Regions from separate parts of the Faecalibacterium sp. I3-3-89 genome, predicted to be linked through region 1. Evidence: predicted binding sites of a transcription regulator. Region 1 holds the regulator's gene; each other region holds the start of a gene.
What was found. The regulator Rex, encoded in region 1, represses fermentation and respiration genes when NADH is low (regulators of the CRP and FNR family bind a similar motif). The targets are predictions, from matches to a motif close to ATTGTTAANNNNTTAACAAT.
Positions count from the first base shown of each region.

Region 2: a site for Rex is predicted at 1,622-1,641, ahead of coaD (pantetheine-phosphate adenylyltransferase). Genes of this name have one in related genera too.
Region 3: a site for Rex is predicted at 1,139-1,158, ahead of MTP38_RS04840 (phosphoglycerate kinase). Genes of this name have one in related genera too.

Region 1 is NZ_CP094468.1:471,139-475,715, forward strand. It holds gene MTP38_RS02240 (thymidine kinase) at 12-614, opposite strand; gene MTP38_RS02245 (redox-sensing transcriptional repressor Rex) at 693-1,334, opposite strand; gene MTP38_RS02250 (ClpP family protease) at 1,604-2,290, shown strand; gene MTP38_RS02255 (DNA translocase FtsK) at 2,423-4,577, shown strand, end outside.
Region 2 is NZ_CP094468.1:881,842-886,418, forward strand. It holds gene MTP38_RS04195 (butyryl-CoA:acetate CoA-transferase) at 1-1,300, opposite strand, end outside; gene coaD (pantetheine-phosphate adenylyltransferase) at 1,818-2,321, shown strand; gene MTP38_RS04205 (acetyl-CoA C-acetyltransferase) at 2,413-3,630, shown strand; gene MTP38_RS04210 (enoyl-CoA hydratase-related protein) at 3,752-4,537, shown strand.
Region 3 is NZ_CP094468.1:1,033,200-1,037,776, forward strand. It holds gene MTP38_RS04835 (nucleotide sugar dehydrogenase) at 1-1,037, shown strand, start outside; gene MTP38_RS04840 (phosphoglycerate kinase) at 1,273-2,481, shown strand; gene tpiA (triose-phosphate isomerase) at 2,566-3,336, shown strand; gene gpmI (2,3-bisphosphoglycerate-independent phosphoglycerate mutase) at 3,442-4,577, shown strand, end outside.

The DNA.
Region 1 (4,577 bases):
AGGGAAAACGATCATCGGCGGGCGGCATAGAAAGCGCGGCGCTCCCGGAAATAGCACTGGGGGCACATGCTGACGTACTGGACGTCGTTCTGAAGGTCGATGGCCACCTGCTCGCCTTCAAAGACGAAGCGGCCGTTGACCTTGCGGCAGTTGCAGGTGGCCTTGCGGCCGCAGGCGCAGATGGTCTTCATCTCCTCGATGGTGTGGGCCAGCTCCAGCAGACGGGTGGAGCCGGGGAAGCCCTTGAGGGAGAAGTCGGAGCGCAGGCCGTAGCAGATGACCGGGATGTTCAGCTCCACCGTCACCATGAACAGCTGCTCGGCCTGTGCGGCGGTAAAGAACTGGCTCTCGTCGCAGAGCACGCAGGCCAGAGGCTTGCCCTCGCTGCTGGCGGCCCGGACGGCCTCCACGAGGTCCATATCCGGCGGCACCAGCAGGTCGGCGGGGCGGCGGACGCCCAGACGGCTCACGAGGTCGCCGCTGCCCTTGGTGTCCACCTTCGGTTTGAGGATGAACACCCGCATCCCCTGCTCCTCATAGTTGTGGGCCACCTGCATCAGCGCGGTGCTCTTACCGCTGTTCATTGCGCCGTAACGGAAATAAAGCTTTGCCATGTCGAAAAAATCTCCTCATGAAAGGACCCTCCCAGCCAGAGCCTGACGGAGAGGGTCGGCATTTTGCAGTAAGATGGCTCAGTCCTGATTGCGCAGCCGGTAGCCGAGGCTCATCAGGCTGTCGCCGAGATGGACGTTCTCCACGACGACATCGGGGTAGGACACCGACAGGTCGTAGTGGGAGAAGTTCCAGAAGCCCTGGATCCCCAGCGCCACCAGACGGCCACTGATCTCCTCTGCGCCGCTGCGGGGCAGACAGAGGACGGCCACCTCGGGGTGATGCTCGGCGCAGAACGTCTCCAGCTCATCGATGTGGAGGATCTGGATGCCGTTGATCTCCTTGCCAACCTCGTCGGGGGCGTTGTCGAAGGCGGCGATGAGCTTATAGCCGTTGGTGTCGGTGGTGATAAAGCGGCTCACGGCCTTGCCCAGACGGCCGCAGCCGATGAGGATGGTGGGCAGACGGTCACCGTTGCCGAAGAGCAGGTCCTCAAGGATGTTCAGCAGGTTCTCTACCGAATAGCCGATGCCTTGACGGCCATTCACATCGCCGATGCAGTTGAAGTCCTGCCGCACCTGCGAGGCGGTGGTGCCCATCTGGGCGGCCAGCTCGCGGGACGAGATGCTGGTGATGCCGTCGTTTTTCAGGGTGCGCAGGTAGCGATAGTATTTGGGCAGGCGCTTGATGACGGGCAGGGAAGCTTTGCCGGGAGTATTCATAGGGAGTTCTCCTTTCTTTTTGTCCGCAGGATCGCCGGGGGGAGAGGTGCGCAGCGGCAGGGCGCTCCGGCAAGGAATAGATGTGTACTTTTCCGTACAATAATGATACTTATTTGACAATCTTATCTCTAGTATAAAGTATACATCGTGAAGCGAGAATGTCAAATCCTTTGGCGCAATTTTTTGCAAAAGCAAAGAAATCTTTGCCGAAGCATAACCGACAGGAATGCCGGACAAGCTGAAATGAAGCAAAAAGGAGGGCGCAGAGAATGGCACAGGAAGAGAAAAATATCCCCGTGGAGCAGCAGCGATTGGAAAAAGAGCAGATCGAGGACATGGGCAGCGTCTACCGCACCCGGGGCGCTCACGCCATCCACTGTCTGACTGTCATCGGGCAGGTGGAGGGCCATGTGGAAGCCCCGCAGGGCCAGAAGACCACCAAGTATGAGCACGTCATCCCCCAGCTGGTGGCTGTGCAGGAAGACCCTGCCATCGAGGGGCTGCTGGTGCTGCTCAACACCGTGGGCGGAGATGTGGAGGCCGGGCTTGCGCTGGCCGAACTCATCGCCAGCATCTCGAAGCCCAGTGCGGCGGTGGTGCTGGGCGGAGGCCACTCCATCGGCATCCCGCTGGCCGTCAGCGCCCAGCGGAGTTTCATCGTGCCCACCGCCACCATGACGGTCCACCCCGTCCGCCACTCGGGGATGATCTTGGGCGTACCCCAGACCATGCGCTGGTTCGAGCAGATGCAGGAGCGGATCACCGGCTTCGTCGCGGCCCACAGCGGCATCTCGGAAAAGCGGTACACCGAGCTGATGATGCGCACCGGCGAGCTGGTCATGGATGTGGGTACCGTGCTGGACGGCCGGAAAGCCGTGCGGGAAAAGCTCATCGACGAGCTGGGCGGGCTGTCGGATGCGCTGGCGTGGCTCTACCGAGAAATCGAGGGGAAATAAATTGCCATTTGACTTTTCCCGTGGTACAATGAAAGAATCGAATCGTATCGGGATTCTTCCATCGTCACCGACAGAGCCGCCTCGGGCGCGCCCTGCTTCTATATATAGGATAAGGAACGGGTTTTAGGGATCATGGCAAAAAGAAAACGCAGAACTTCCGCGCGGGGCAGCGCCTCGCGCCGCAAAAAACGGTCGCAGGACCGGATGCCAGCGGGGCTTGTCACCCTGTTCGCAGGGCTGGTGCTCATGGCGCTGGCCTTCGTGCCGGGCAGCTCGGCATGGCGCACGATGCACGACGTTCTGTTCGGCCTGTTCGGCTGTGGAAGCTTTGTGGTGGGGGCGGCGCTGTGCTATCTGGCCATCCTCTACACCCGGGGCGAAGACCTCCTGCCCCACATCGCCAAGCTTATGCTGGGCCTTATCTTCGCCAGCGGCACGGTCATCGTCTTTTCGGACATCCCCACCGACCAGACCGCCGCGCAGATGACCGCCGCCTGCTATCAGAATGGGATGAGTGCATGGCTCTCGGGCGGCGCACTGGGCGCTGTGCTGGGCGGGACGCTCCTGCTGCTCTGCGGCAGACCTGCCGCTAACTTGGTCATGGCGGCGCTGGCGGCCTGCGCCAGCCTGTACATCTTTGACATCACCCCCGCCGAGTGCTGGCAGTGGCTCTGCAATGTGGGCGGCAGCGTCCACGAAAAGGGCCTCGCGGTCCACGAGCAGAACGCCGCCCGCCGTGCCGAGCGCCTTGCGGCCCGCGCGGCAGAAGAGGCCGAAGCGGAGGAGTACGATGGGTATGACGACGACTTCCCCGAGGACGAGGAAGACTACAGCGAAGAAGAGCCGGAGGCTCCGGCGTTCCACATCCAGCCTCCCGGCTGGCTGGCGGGCGTTTTCCACTGGGGCCATCAGATGATGCAGGGCGGCGGGCCGGCCGCACCTGCGCCTGCCGAACCTGCGCCTGCCGAACCTGCCCCGTCTCAGCCCGAGCCTGTCCCGGTGCAGGTGGAAAAGCCCCGGCCCCGCGCCCCCTTTGACATCGACCTCGGCCCGGACCATACGACCGTCACCGAGGGCGGCAGCGAACCCATCGAGCCGATCATCCTCGGCCCCGGCGGGACCTTTGGGATGGACCCGCTCCACCGTGCACCCATCCGCGCCACCGTGACCCCCATCGTGCCGGATGCGGTGGACACCGCCGCCGAAGATTTCTTTGCGGCCCAACCGGAACCGCCTGCCGCGCCGACCGTGACGCCCGCTGCCCCGGTGGAAGAGACCGAAACTCCGGAGCCGCCGCTCTCCTTCGGCATCCCGCTCTATGAGCCGACGCCTGCGCCGGAGGCTGCCCCACAGCCGGTCAGCGCCGAGAATGCGGCGGCCTTCCGCTCGGAGCCGGATGAGGACGGCTGGATCAGCATCACCAGCGAACCGGTGGAGGAAAAAGACCTCAACACGCTGGTGGCGGCGGCCATGGAAAAGCCCGCCGTCTCGGAGGAGCAGGCCGCGAAGGCCCCTGCAGAGGAGGCCGAGACGGAAGAGAGCTTCCAGTATCAGTACCCCTCCATCGAGTTGTTCGAGCGTGCTCCCGACGAGGGCGACCCCGGCGCGGAGGATGAGCTGAAGGCCAACGCCCAGAAGCTGGTGGACACGCTGGAGAGCTTCGGCGTCCGCACCCGTGTGCTGGACATTTCCCGCGGCCCGTCGGTCACACGGTATGAGGTGCAGCCGATGGCGGGCGTCAAGATCAGCCGCATCACCTCGCTGGCGGACGACATTGCCCTGAACCTCGCGGTGGCCGATGTCCGTATGGAGGCCCCCATCCCCGGCAAGCCCGCCGTGGGCATCGAGGTGCCCAACCACAAGAAAACGCCGGTCTACATCCGCAGCGTCTTCGAGAGCCAGAGCTTCCTGCGGATGACCTCGCCGCTGGGCATCGCGCTGGGCAAGGACATCGCCGGTGTGGCGCAGGTGGCCGACCTGTGCAAGATGCCCCATCTGCTCATCGCGGGCAGCACTGGCAGCGGCAAATCGGTCTGTGTCAACAGCATCATCATGAGCCTGCTCTTCCGTTCCAGCCCCGAGGACGTCAAGCTCCTGCTCATCGACCCCAAGGTGGTCGAGCTGGCGGAGTATAACGGCATCCCCCACCTGCTGATGCCCGTCGTCACCGAGCCGCGCAAGGCGGCAGGCGCACTGGGCGGCGCGGTGCAGGAGATGGAGCGCCGCTACCACCTCTTTGCCGAGAACAATGTCCGCGACATCAAATCCTTCAACAAGCTGGCAGCCA
Region 2 (4,577 bases), 410 kb from region 1:
TGATGAGCTGCTCACGGAAGTCGGGGTGTGCCACGTTGATGAGGGCCTCAGCCTTCTCCCAAGTGGTCAGGCCCTTGAGGTTGACGCAGCCGTACTCGGTGCAGAGATAATGCAGGTTGGCGCGGGTGTCGGTGATGATGCTGCCATTTTCCAGCGTGGGACGGATGCGGCTCTCCAGCTGGCCGGTCTTTTTATTAAAGAAGGTGGAGGACAGGCAGATGAAGCTCTTGCCGCCCTTGGAGAGGTAGGCACCCAGCACGAAGTCCAGCTGGCCGCCTGCACCGGAGATGTGCTTGATACCGGCGCTCTCCGCGTTCACCTGACCAAACAGGTCGATGTCCACCGCATTGTTGATGGAGATGAAGTTGTCCAGTGCGGAGATGCTGCGGATGTCGTTGGTGTAATCGACGGGGGCGGACATACACTCGGGATTGTTGTTGAGGTAGTCGTACATCTTCTGGGTGCCGGCACCGAAGGCGTAGACCTGACGGCCCTTGTCCAGCTGCTTGTGTGCGCCGGTGATCTTGCCGGCCTTAGCGATGTCCACAAAGGCATCGACGTACATCTCCGTGTGGACGCCGAGGTCCTTCAGGTCGCTCTGGGCGATGAGGCTGCCGATGGCGTTGGGCATACCGCCGATGCCCAGCTGCAGGCAGGCACCATTGGGGATCTGGGGCACGACGAGATTTGCGACCTTCAGATCGACCTCAGAAGCGGGGCCGGCAGCGGCCATCTGGCCAATGGGCGGGTTGCTGCCCTCCACGATGCCGGTGACCCGGGAGACGTGGACGCAGTTCTCCATGCCGCCGAGGCAGCGGGGCATATTGGTGTTGACTTCGACGACGATCTTCTTGGCCTTCTCGCAGACAGCGCCCAGATGAGAAGCGCTGGGGCCGAAGTTGAAGTAGCCGTGCTCGTCCATCGGCGTCACCTGAAAGACGGCGACATCCAGCGGGTCGGGGCTTTCGCGGTAATAGCGGGGAAGCTCAGAATACCGGATGGGGGAGTAGAACGAAAAGCCCTGTGCGATGGCCTTGCGCTCGATGCCGCCCATATGCCAGCTGTTCCAGGTCATGTGGGCAGCAGGATCGTCGATCTGGAAGATCTCGGGCACCCACATCAGGATGCCGCCGCGGAAGTTGACATTCTCCAGCTCCGGCAGGCGCTTTGCAAGGGCGGCGTCCACGGCCACAGGGGTGTTGACACACCAGCCGTAGTCCACCCAGTCGCCGCTCTTGACCAGCGCGGCAGCCTGCTCGGCGGTCATCTTTTTCTGCGCGTACATTTCCTTAAAATCCATTATAAACCATCCTCTCCTATAATAACATAAAAGAATTGTAAATTTACCATTTACATTCCTGCGGAACAAAGATCTTTGCCGGAAATTTACCGTTCGTTTCCAGTTTTGACACCGGCTTATCACATCCCGGCGGTATCCTTGGAAACAGCAGGACGGATGCCTCCGGCAGAGGCAGACTTGCTCAACTTAGTTATAACATTAACAAAGAGCAGAATCAAGCCCCCTTTCGCAAAAAATAGCCCTACGGACAAGGTGACTAAAAATCTTAGCAATTTGTGGGGATAATTTGGTACGACAAAAACAAATTTTTTTGAAAAAAGACTTGATAAAATTTTGACAATATGGTTTACTTAATGTGTACCAAGACAAAGCGCCCCAGTGTGACGTTAATTGACTAAAAATTAACGATGTTGCGAGGGGCGTATGCCTCGATACTTGAAGCGGGAACTGAAAAGTGCTATCATGGCAACACCAAATTGCGCTTTTCCAAAGCGCGGCGATAAAGGAGACCATACCGATGGCAACAGCAGTTTACCCCGGGTCCTTCGACCCGGTCACGAGAGGACATCTCGACATCATCAAGCGGGCAGCAAAGATCAACGACCACCTCATTGTGGCAGTGCTCATCAACAGCGCGAAGAACCCTCTGTTCACCGTAGAGGAGCGGGTGGCGCTGCTGCAGGAGTGCTGCAAGGACATCCCGAATGTGACGGTGGAGAGCTTTGACGGCCTGACCGTGGAGTTCGCCAAGAAGCGCCACGCCTCGGTGATGGTGCGGGGCCTGCGGGCCGTGACGGATTTCGAAAACGAGATCCAGCTGGCGCAGACCAACCACGCACTGATGCCCGGCATCGAGACCATGTTCCTCGCCACCAGCATCAAGTGGAGCTACCTTTCCTCCACCATCGTCAAGGAGGCTGCCCGCTACGGCAGCAACATCTCCAAGTTCGTGACGCCCAACGTAGAAGCGGCCATCCACGCGAAAGTGGAGCAACTTCAGGCAGAAGGAAAGACCATCTGATCCCTTTTATCATGCAGAAAGGCTCTCGGGCCTTTTGATAGATCGTTTTACGAAAACCCCGTAAATATACACATTTCAGGAGGCTATTAACATGAAAAAAATTGTTATCGCATCTGCCTGCCGTACCGCTATTGGTAAGTTTGGCGGCACTCTGGCAAACGTCCCTGCTGCTGAGCTTGGCTCCATCGTCATCAAGGAAGCTCTGAACCGTGCAAACGTGAAGCCTGAGCAGGTCGATCATGTTTACATGGGCTGCGTCATTCAGGCTGGTCTGGGCCAGAACGTCGCCCGTCAGGCTTCCCTGAAGGCTGGCCTGCCCATCGAGACCCCCGCCGTCACCGTCAACGTGGTCTGCGGCTCTGGTCTGAACTGCGTCAACATGGCTGCTCAGATGATCGAGGCTGGCGATGCTGACATCGTGGTCGCAGGCGGCATGGAGAACATGGATATGGCTCCCTTCGCCCTGCAGAAGGCCCGCTACGGCTACCGCATGGGTTCTCCCATGGGCAAGAGCGAGCTGGTCGATACCATGGTCAACGATGCACTGTGGGATGCCTGCGGCTTCAACAAGCACATGGGCATGACCGCTGAGAATGTCTGCAGCAACGAGACCTATCAGAAGAAGTACGGCTACAGCCCCATCACCCGTGAGCAGCTGGATGAGTTCTCCTACAACAGCCAGATCAAGGCTGACAAGGCCATCAAGGACGGCGCATTCAAGGACGAGATCGTTCCTGTCGTCATCAAGGGCAAGAAGGGCGACACCGTGTTCGATACCGATGAAGGCCCCCGTCTGACCCCGGTCGAGAAGCTGGGCACCCTGAAGCCCGCCTTCACCAAGGACGGCATCGTGACCGCTGGCAACTCTTCTGCTATCAACGATGGCGCTGCTGCTCTGGTCGTCATGAGCGAGGAGAAGGCTAAGGAGCTGGGCATCAAGCCTCTGGCTACTTGGGTCGCAGGTGCTCTGGCAGGCGTCGAGCCTGAGGTCATGGGTCTCGGCCCCATCGCTGCCACCAAGAAGGTCATGGCAAAGACCGGCCTGACCGTTGATGATATGGATCTGATCGAGGCCAACGAGGCATTCGCAGCTCAGTCCATCGCAGTCGGCGAGGCTCTGGGCTTCGACAAGGACAAGCTGAACGTCAACGGCGGCGCCATCGCTCTGGGCCACCCGGTCGGCGCTTCCGGCGCTCGTATCCTCGTCACCCTGCTGTATGCTATGAAGCATCGTGGTGCAAAGAAGGGTCTGGCTACCCTGTGCATCGGCGGCGGCATGGGCTGCGCAACCATCGTCGAGATGGACTAAGTTCCCTTTGAAGGGTCACTCCGGATATTGATACCGCCCGGACAAGGGGCAGGACCGGAGACCTGTCCCCCTGTCCGGGGGCTGATTTGAGTAAGATATAACCTGATTGGAGGTTTTCACAATGGCATTTGTAAAAACCGAGGTGCAGGGCGCTGTCGAGATCATCACCATCGACCGCCCGAAGGCACTGAACGCCCTGAACCCCGAGGTTCTGGCTGACCTGAAGGCTGCTTTCGAGGCAGTCGATCAGGAGACCATCCGCTGCATCGTCCTGACCGGCGAAGGCGACAAGAGCTTCGTGGCAGGCGCTGACATCGGCTCCATGAGCACCATGACCAAGGCTGAGGGCGAGGCTTTCGGCAAGCTGGGCAATGATGTGTTCCTGATGATCGAGAGCTTCCCCATCCCCGTCATCGCAGCCGTCAACGGCTTCGCACTGGGCGGCGGCAATGAGCTGGCTATGAGCTGCGACATCCGCATCTGCTCCGACAACGCTGTGTTCGGTCAGCCGGAAGTCGGTCTGGGCATCACCCCGGGCTTCGGCGGCACCCAGCGTCTGGCCCGTCTGGTGGGCATGGGCATGGCAAAGCAGCTGGTCTACTCTGCACTGAACATCAAGGCAGACGAGGCATACCGCATCGGTCTGGTCAACGCAGTGTATCCGCAGGCTGAGCTGATGGAGAATGTCCTGAAGCTGGCAGGCAAGATCGCCAAGAACGCCCCCATCGCGGTGCGCAACTGCAAGAAGGCCATCAATGACGGCATCAGCCTCCCCATCGAGAAGGCTGTCGAAGTCGAAGAGAAGCTCTTCGGCGACTGCTTCGAGACCCACGACCAGAAGGAAGGCATGGCCTGCTTCCTGAGCCGTGAGAAACCGAAGCCCAAGGCTGTGTTCACCAACAACTAAAGGGTAAGCGACAGCCTCGGGCAGGCCATGCCGTCAAGAA
Region 3 (4,577 bases), 560 kb from region 1:
AAGCGGCCTACCGGGATGCGGACTTCGTGGTCATTGCCGCCCCGACCAACTACGACAGCCGGAAGAACTTCTTCGATACCTCTGCGGTGGAGGCGGTCATCCAGCTGGTGATGAAGGTGAACCCCGAGGCCATCATGGTCATCAAGTCCACCATCCCGGTGGGCTTCACGGCTTCGGTTCGGGAAAAATATCAGTGCAGGAACATCATCTTCAGCCCGGAGTTTCTGCGGGAGTCCAAAGCGCTGTATGACAATCTCTACCCCAGCCGCATCATCGTGGGTACGGATATGCAGGACGACCGCCTTGTGGAGGCGGCCCACACCTTCGCCCATCTGCTGCAGGAGGGGGCCATCAAGAAAGATGTCGAGACCCTCTTCATGGGCTTCACAGAGGCAGAGGCCGTCAAACTGTTTGCAAACACATATCTGGCGCTCCGCGTCTCCTTCTTCAACGAGCTGGACACCTATGCCGAGATGAAGGGCCTTGACACCCAGAAGATCATCGAGGGCGTCTGCCTCGACCCCCGCATCGGCACACATTATAATAACCCCAGCTTCGGCTACGGCGGCTACTGCCTGCCCAAGGACACAAAGCAGCTTCTCGCCAACTACGCCGACGTGCCCGAGAACCTCATCGAGGCCATTGTGGAGTCCAACCGCACCCGCAAGGACTTTATCGCCGACCGGGTGCTTCAGATGGCGGGCTACTACAGCTATGGGGAGGAGAACGAGTACGACGCAAGGGAAGAGAAACCCTGCGTCATCGGCGTCTACCGCCTGACCATGAAGGCGAACTCCGACAACTTCCGGCAGTCCTCCATTCAGGGCGTCATGAAGCGGATCAAGGCCAAGGGCGCGACCGTCATCATCTACGAGCCGACGCTGGAGAACGGCACGACCTTCTTTGGCAGCGAGGTGGTAAACGACCTTGAGGCGTTCAAAAAGCGGAGTCAGGCCATCATTGCCAACCGCTATGACAGCTGCCTTGATGATGTACAGGAGAAGGTCTACACCCGCGACCTGTTCCGGAGAGACTGAGCCTCGCAGCCCGGCCTTGCCGGGCGGACGCGGGATGGAAAGGCTGCTCTTTGTCAAGCCACTGTCAAAATAGACACAATTCCAGAATATCCCGGGAAAAGTTTGTTAATAAATTATCCATCCGCCGTCCTTGCAATACACACACATTTTGTTTATAATAGTGTCATAGGGGTCAAGGCCCCGAGAGTGAGCGAAATTCGATTCCGAAGAATGAATTGAGAGGAGAATAATCACTATGGGTTTAGGTAAAAAGACGATCGACGATCAGAACTACTGCGGCAAGAAGGTCCTTGTCCGCTGCGATTTCAACGTCCCCATGAAGGACGGCGTCATCACCAACGAGAACCGTATCAATGCGGCTCTGCCCACCATCCAGAAGCTGGTCAATGACGGCGCAAAGGTCATCCTGTGCAGCCATCTGGGCAAGCCGAAGAACGGCCCCGAGGCAAAGTTCAGCCTCGCACCCGTTGCTGTGGCTCTGAGCGCAAAGCTGGGCAAGACCGTCGTGTTTGCTGACGACGACAACGTCGTGGGCGAGAATGCAAAGGCTGCTGTCGCTGCCATGAACAACGGCGACGTCGTCCTGCTGCAGAACACCCGTTTCCGCAAGGAAGAGACCAAGAACATCCCCGAGTTCTCTCAGGAGCTGGCTTCTCTGGCCGACGCTTATGTTGACGATGCATTCGGCAGCTGCCACCGTGCACACTGCTCCACCGCAGGCGTCACCGACTACATCAAGGACACCGCTGTCGGCTACCTGATGGAGAAGGAGATCAAGTACCTCGGCAACGCCGTGAACGATCCCGTCCGTCCCTTCACCGCCATTCTGGGCGGCGCAAAGGTCGCTGACAAGCTGAATGTCATCTCCAACCTGCTGGAGAAGGTCGATACCCTCATCATCGGCGGCGGCATGGCCTATACCTTCATCAAGGCACAGGGCTATGAGGTCGGCAAGAGCCTGTGCGACGACTCCAAGCTGGACTACTGCAAGGAGATGATGGCAAAGGCTCAGGAGAAGGGCGTCAAGCTGCTCCTGCCCGTCGATACTGCCTGTGTCGAGAACTTCCCTGACCCCATCGACGCTCCCGTCGAGACCACCGTTGTCCCTGTCACCGCCATCCCGGCTGACATGGAGGGCTGCGACATCGGCCCCGAGACCATGAAGCTGTTCGCCGATGCGGTCAAGGCTTCCAAGACCGTCGTCTGGAACGGCCCCATGGGCGTCTTCGAGAACCCGACTCTGGCAGCCGGCACTCTGGCTGTGGCCAAGGCAATGGCTGAGAGCGACGCTACCACCGTCATCGGCGGCGGCGACAGCGCAGCAGCTGTCCAGCAGATGGGTCTGGGCGACAAGATGACCCACATCTCCACCGGCGGCGGCGCTTCTCTGGAGTATCTGGAGGGCAAGGAGCTGCCCGGCATCGCAGTCATCCAGAACGCATAATTCCGGCATCATAAACGGGTGCGGCGGCTGTTTCGCCGCCGCACCTTTCTGTTTTTATCAATAAGAAGGTAAGGAGAACATATCATGGATAAGGCAAAGCGCAAGGCTATCATTGCTGGCAACTGGAAGATGAACAAGACCGCCTCCGAGGCTGCTGTTCTGGTGGACGAGCTGATCCCCGCCGTCAAGGACGCATCCTGCGAGGTCGTCATCTGCACTCCCTACACCGATCTGGTCACGGCTGTGGCAAAGACCAAGGGCACCAACATCCATGTTGGCGCTGAAAACGTCCACTTCGAGAAGTCCGGTGCCTTCACCGGCGAGATCAGCGCAGATATGCTGGTGGATCTGGGCGTCGAGTACGTCATCGTCGGCCACTCCGAGCGCCGCCAGTACTTCGCCGAGACCGACCAGACCGTCAACAAGCGCGCTCTGGCCGCTCTGAACGCCGGCCTGAAGGTCATCATCTGCGTGGGCGAGAGCCTGCAGCAGCGCGAGGAGGGCGTCACCGAGGAGCTGGTCCGGATGCAGACCAAAATCGCCCTGCGTGATGTCACTGCCGAGCAAATGGCAAATGTCGTCATCGCCTATGAGCCGATCTGGGCCATCGGCACCGGCAAGACCGCCACCGCCGAGCAGGCCGAGGAGGTCTGCGCTCAGATCCGCAAGGTCATCGGCGAGGTCTACGGCGAGGCTGTGGCCGAGGCTACCACGGTCCAGTACGGCGGCAGCATGAACGCCAAGAACTGCGAGGAGCTGCTGAGCAAGAAGGACGTGGACGGCGGCCTCATCGGCGGCGCATCCCTGAAGGCTCCCGACTTTGCTGTCATCGTTAACGCCGCCTCCAAGGGCTGAGCGTAAGCGCTGACGGAAAAAACACTTTCTCTGCGCCCGGCTGCGCCGCATTTCCGGCATCGAGCCGGGCGCTGTTTGTTGAACTTTCAAAGGAGACTCATTTTTATGTCCAAGAAACCTGTTCTGCTCTGTATCATGGATGGCTTTGGCTGGACCCCCAACGAGACCTACGGCAACGCCGTGGCCGCAGCCAACAAGCCCTTCATCGATTCCCTGATGGCAAAATACCCCATGACCACCATTGACGCCTCCGGCATGGCAGTCGGTCTGCCCGACGGTCAGATGGGCAACTCTGAGGTGGGCCATACCAACATGGGCGCTGGCCGCATCGTCTACCAGCAGCTGACCCTTATCACCAAGTCCATCCGCGACGGCGAGATGCTCAAGAACCCCGTCCTCGTCAAGAACATGAAGGCCGCCATCGACGCGGGCAAGGCCATCCACCTGATGGGTCTGGTGGGCACCGGCGGCGTCCACAGCCACGCAGACCACTGGTTCGGCGTACTGGAGATGGCAAAGCATATGGGAGCGAAGGAGGTCTACCTCCACTGCATCACCGATGGCCGTGACACCGACCCCCACTCCGGCAAGGGCTTCCTCGCCGATCTGCAGGCCAAGCTGGACGAGCTGGGCATCGGCAAGATCGCCAGCGTCTCCGGCCGCTACTACGCAATGGACCGCGACAACAACTGGGACCGCGAGGAGAAGGCCTACGCGGCCTTCGTCTACGGCGAGGGCAACCACGCCGCCAACGCGCAGGAGGCCATTGAGGCATCCTACGCCGACGATAAGACCGACGAGTTCGTTCTGCCCTGCGTCACCTGTGAGGGTGGCCGCGTGCAGGACGGCGACACCGTCATCTTCATGAACTTCCGCCCCGACCGTGCCCGTCAGATGACCCGTATCTTCTGCGACGACGCCTTCACCGGCTTCGAGCGCCGCGGCGGCCGCAAGCAGGTCAATTACGTCTGCATGGCAGAGTATGACGCCACCATGCCCAACTGTGAGGTCGCATATCCTCCCGTCGAGCTGAAGAATGTTCTGGGCCAGTACCTGTCCGAGAACGGCAAGACCCAGCTGCGCATCGCCGAGACCGAGAAGTACGCTCACGTCACCTTCTTCTTCAACGGCGGCGTTGAGGCTCCCTACGAGGGCGAGGACCGCTGCGTCATCCCCAGCCCGAAGGTGGCCACCTATGACCTGAAGCCTGAGATGAGCGCCCCCGAGGTGGCCGACGAGTG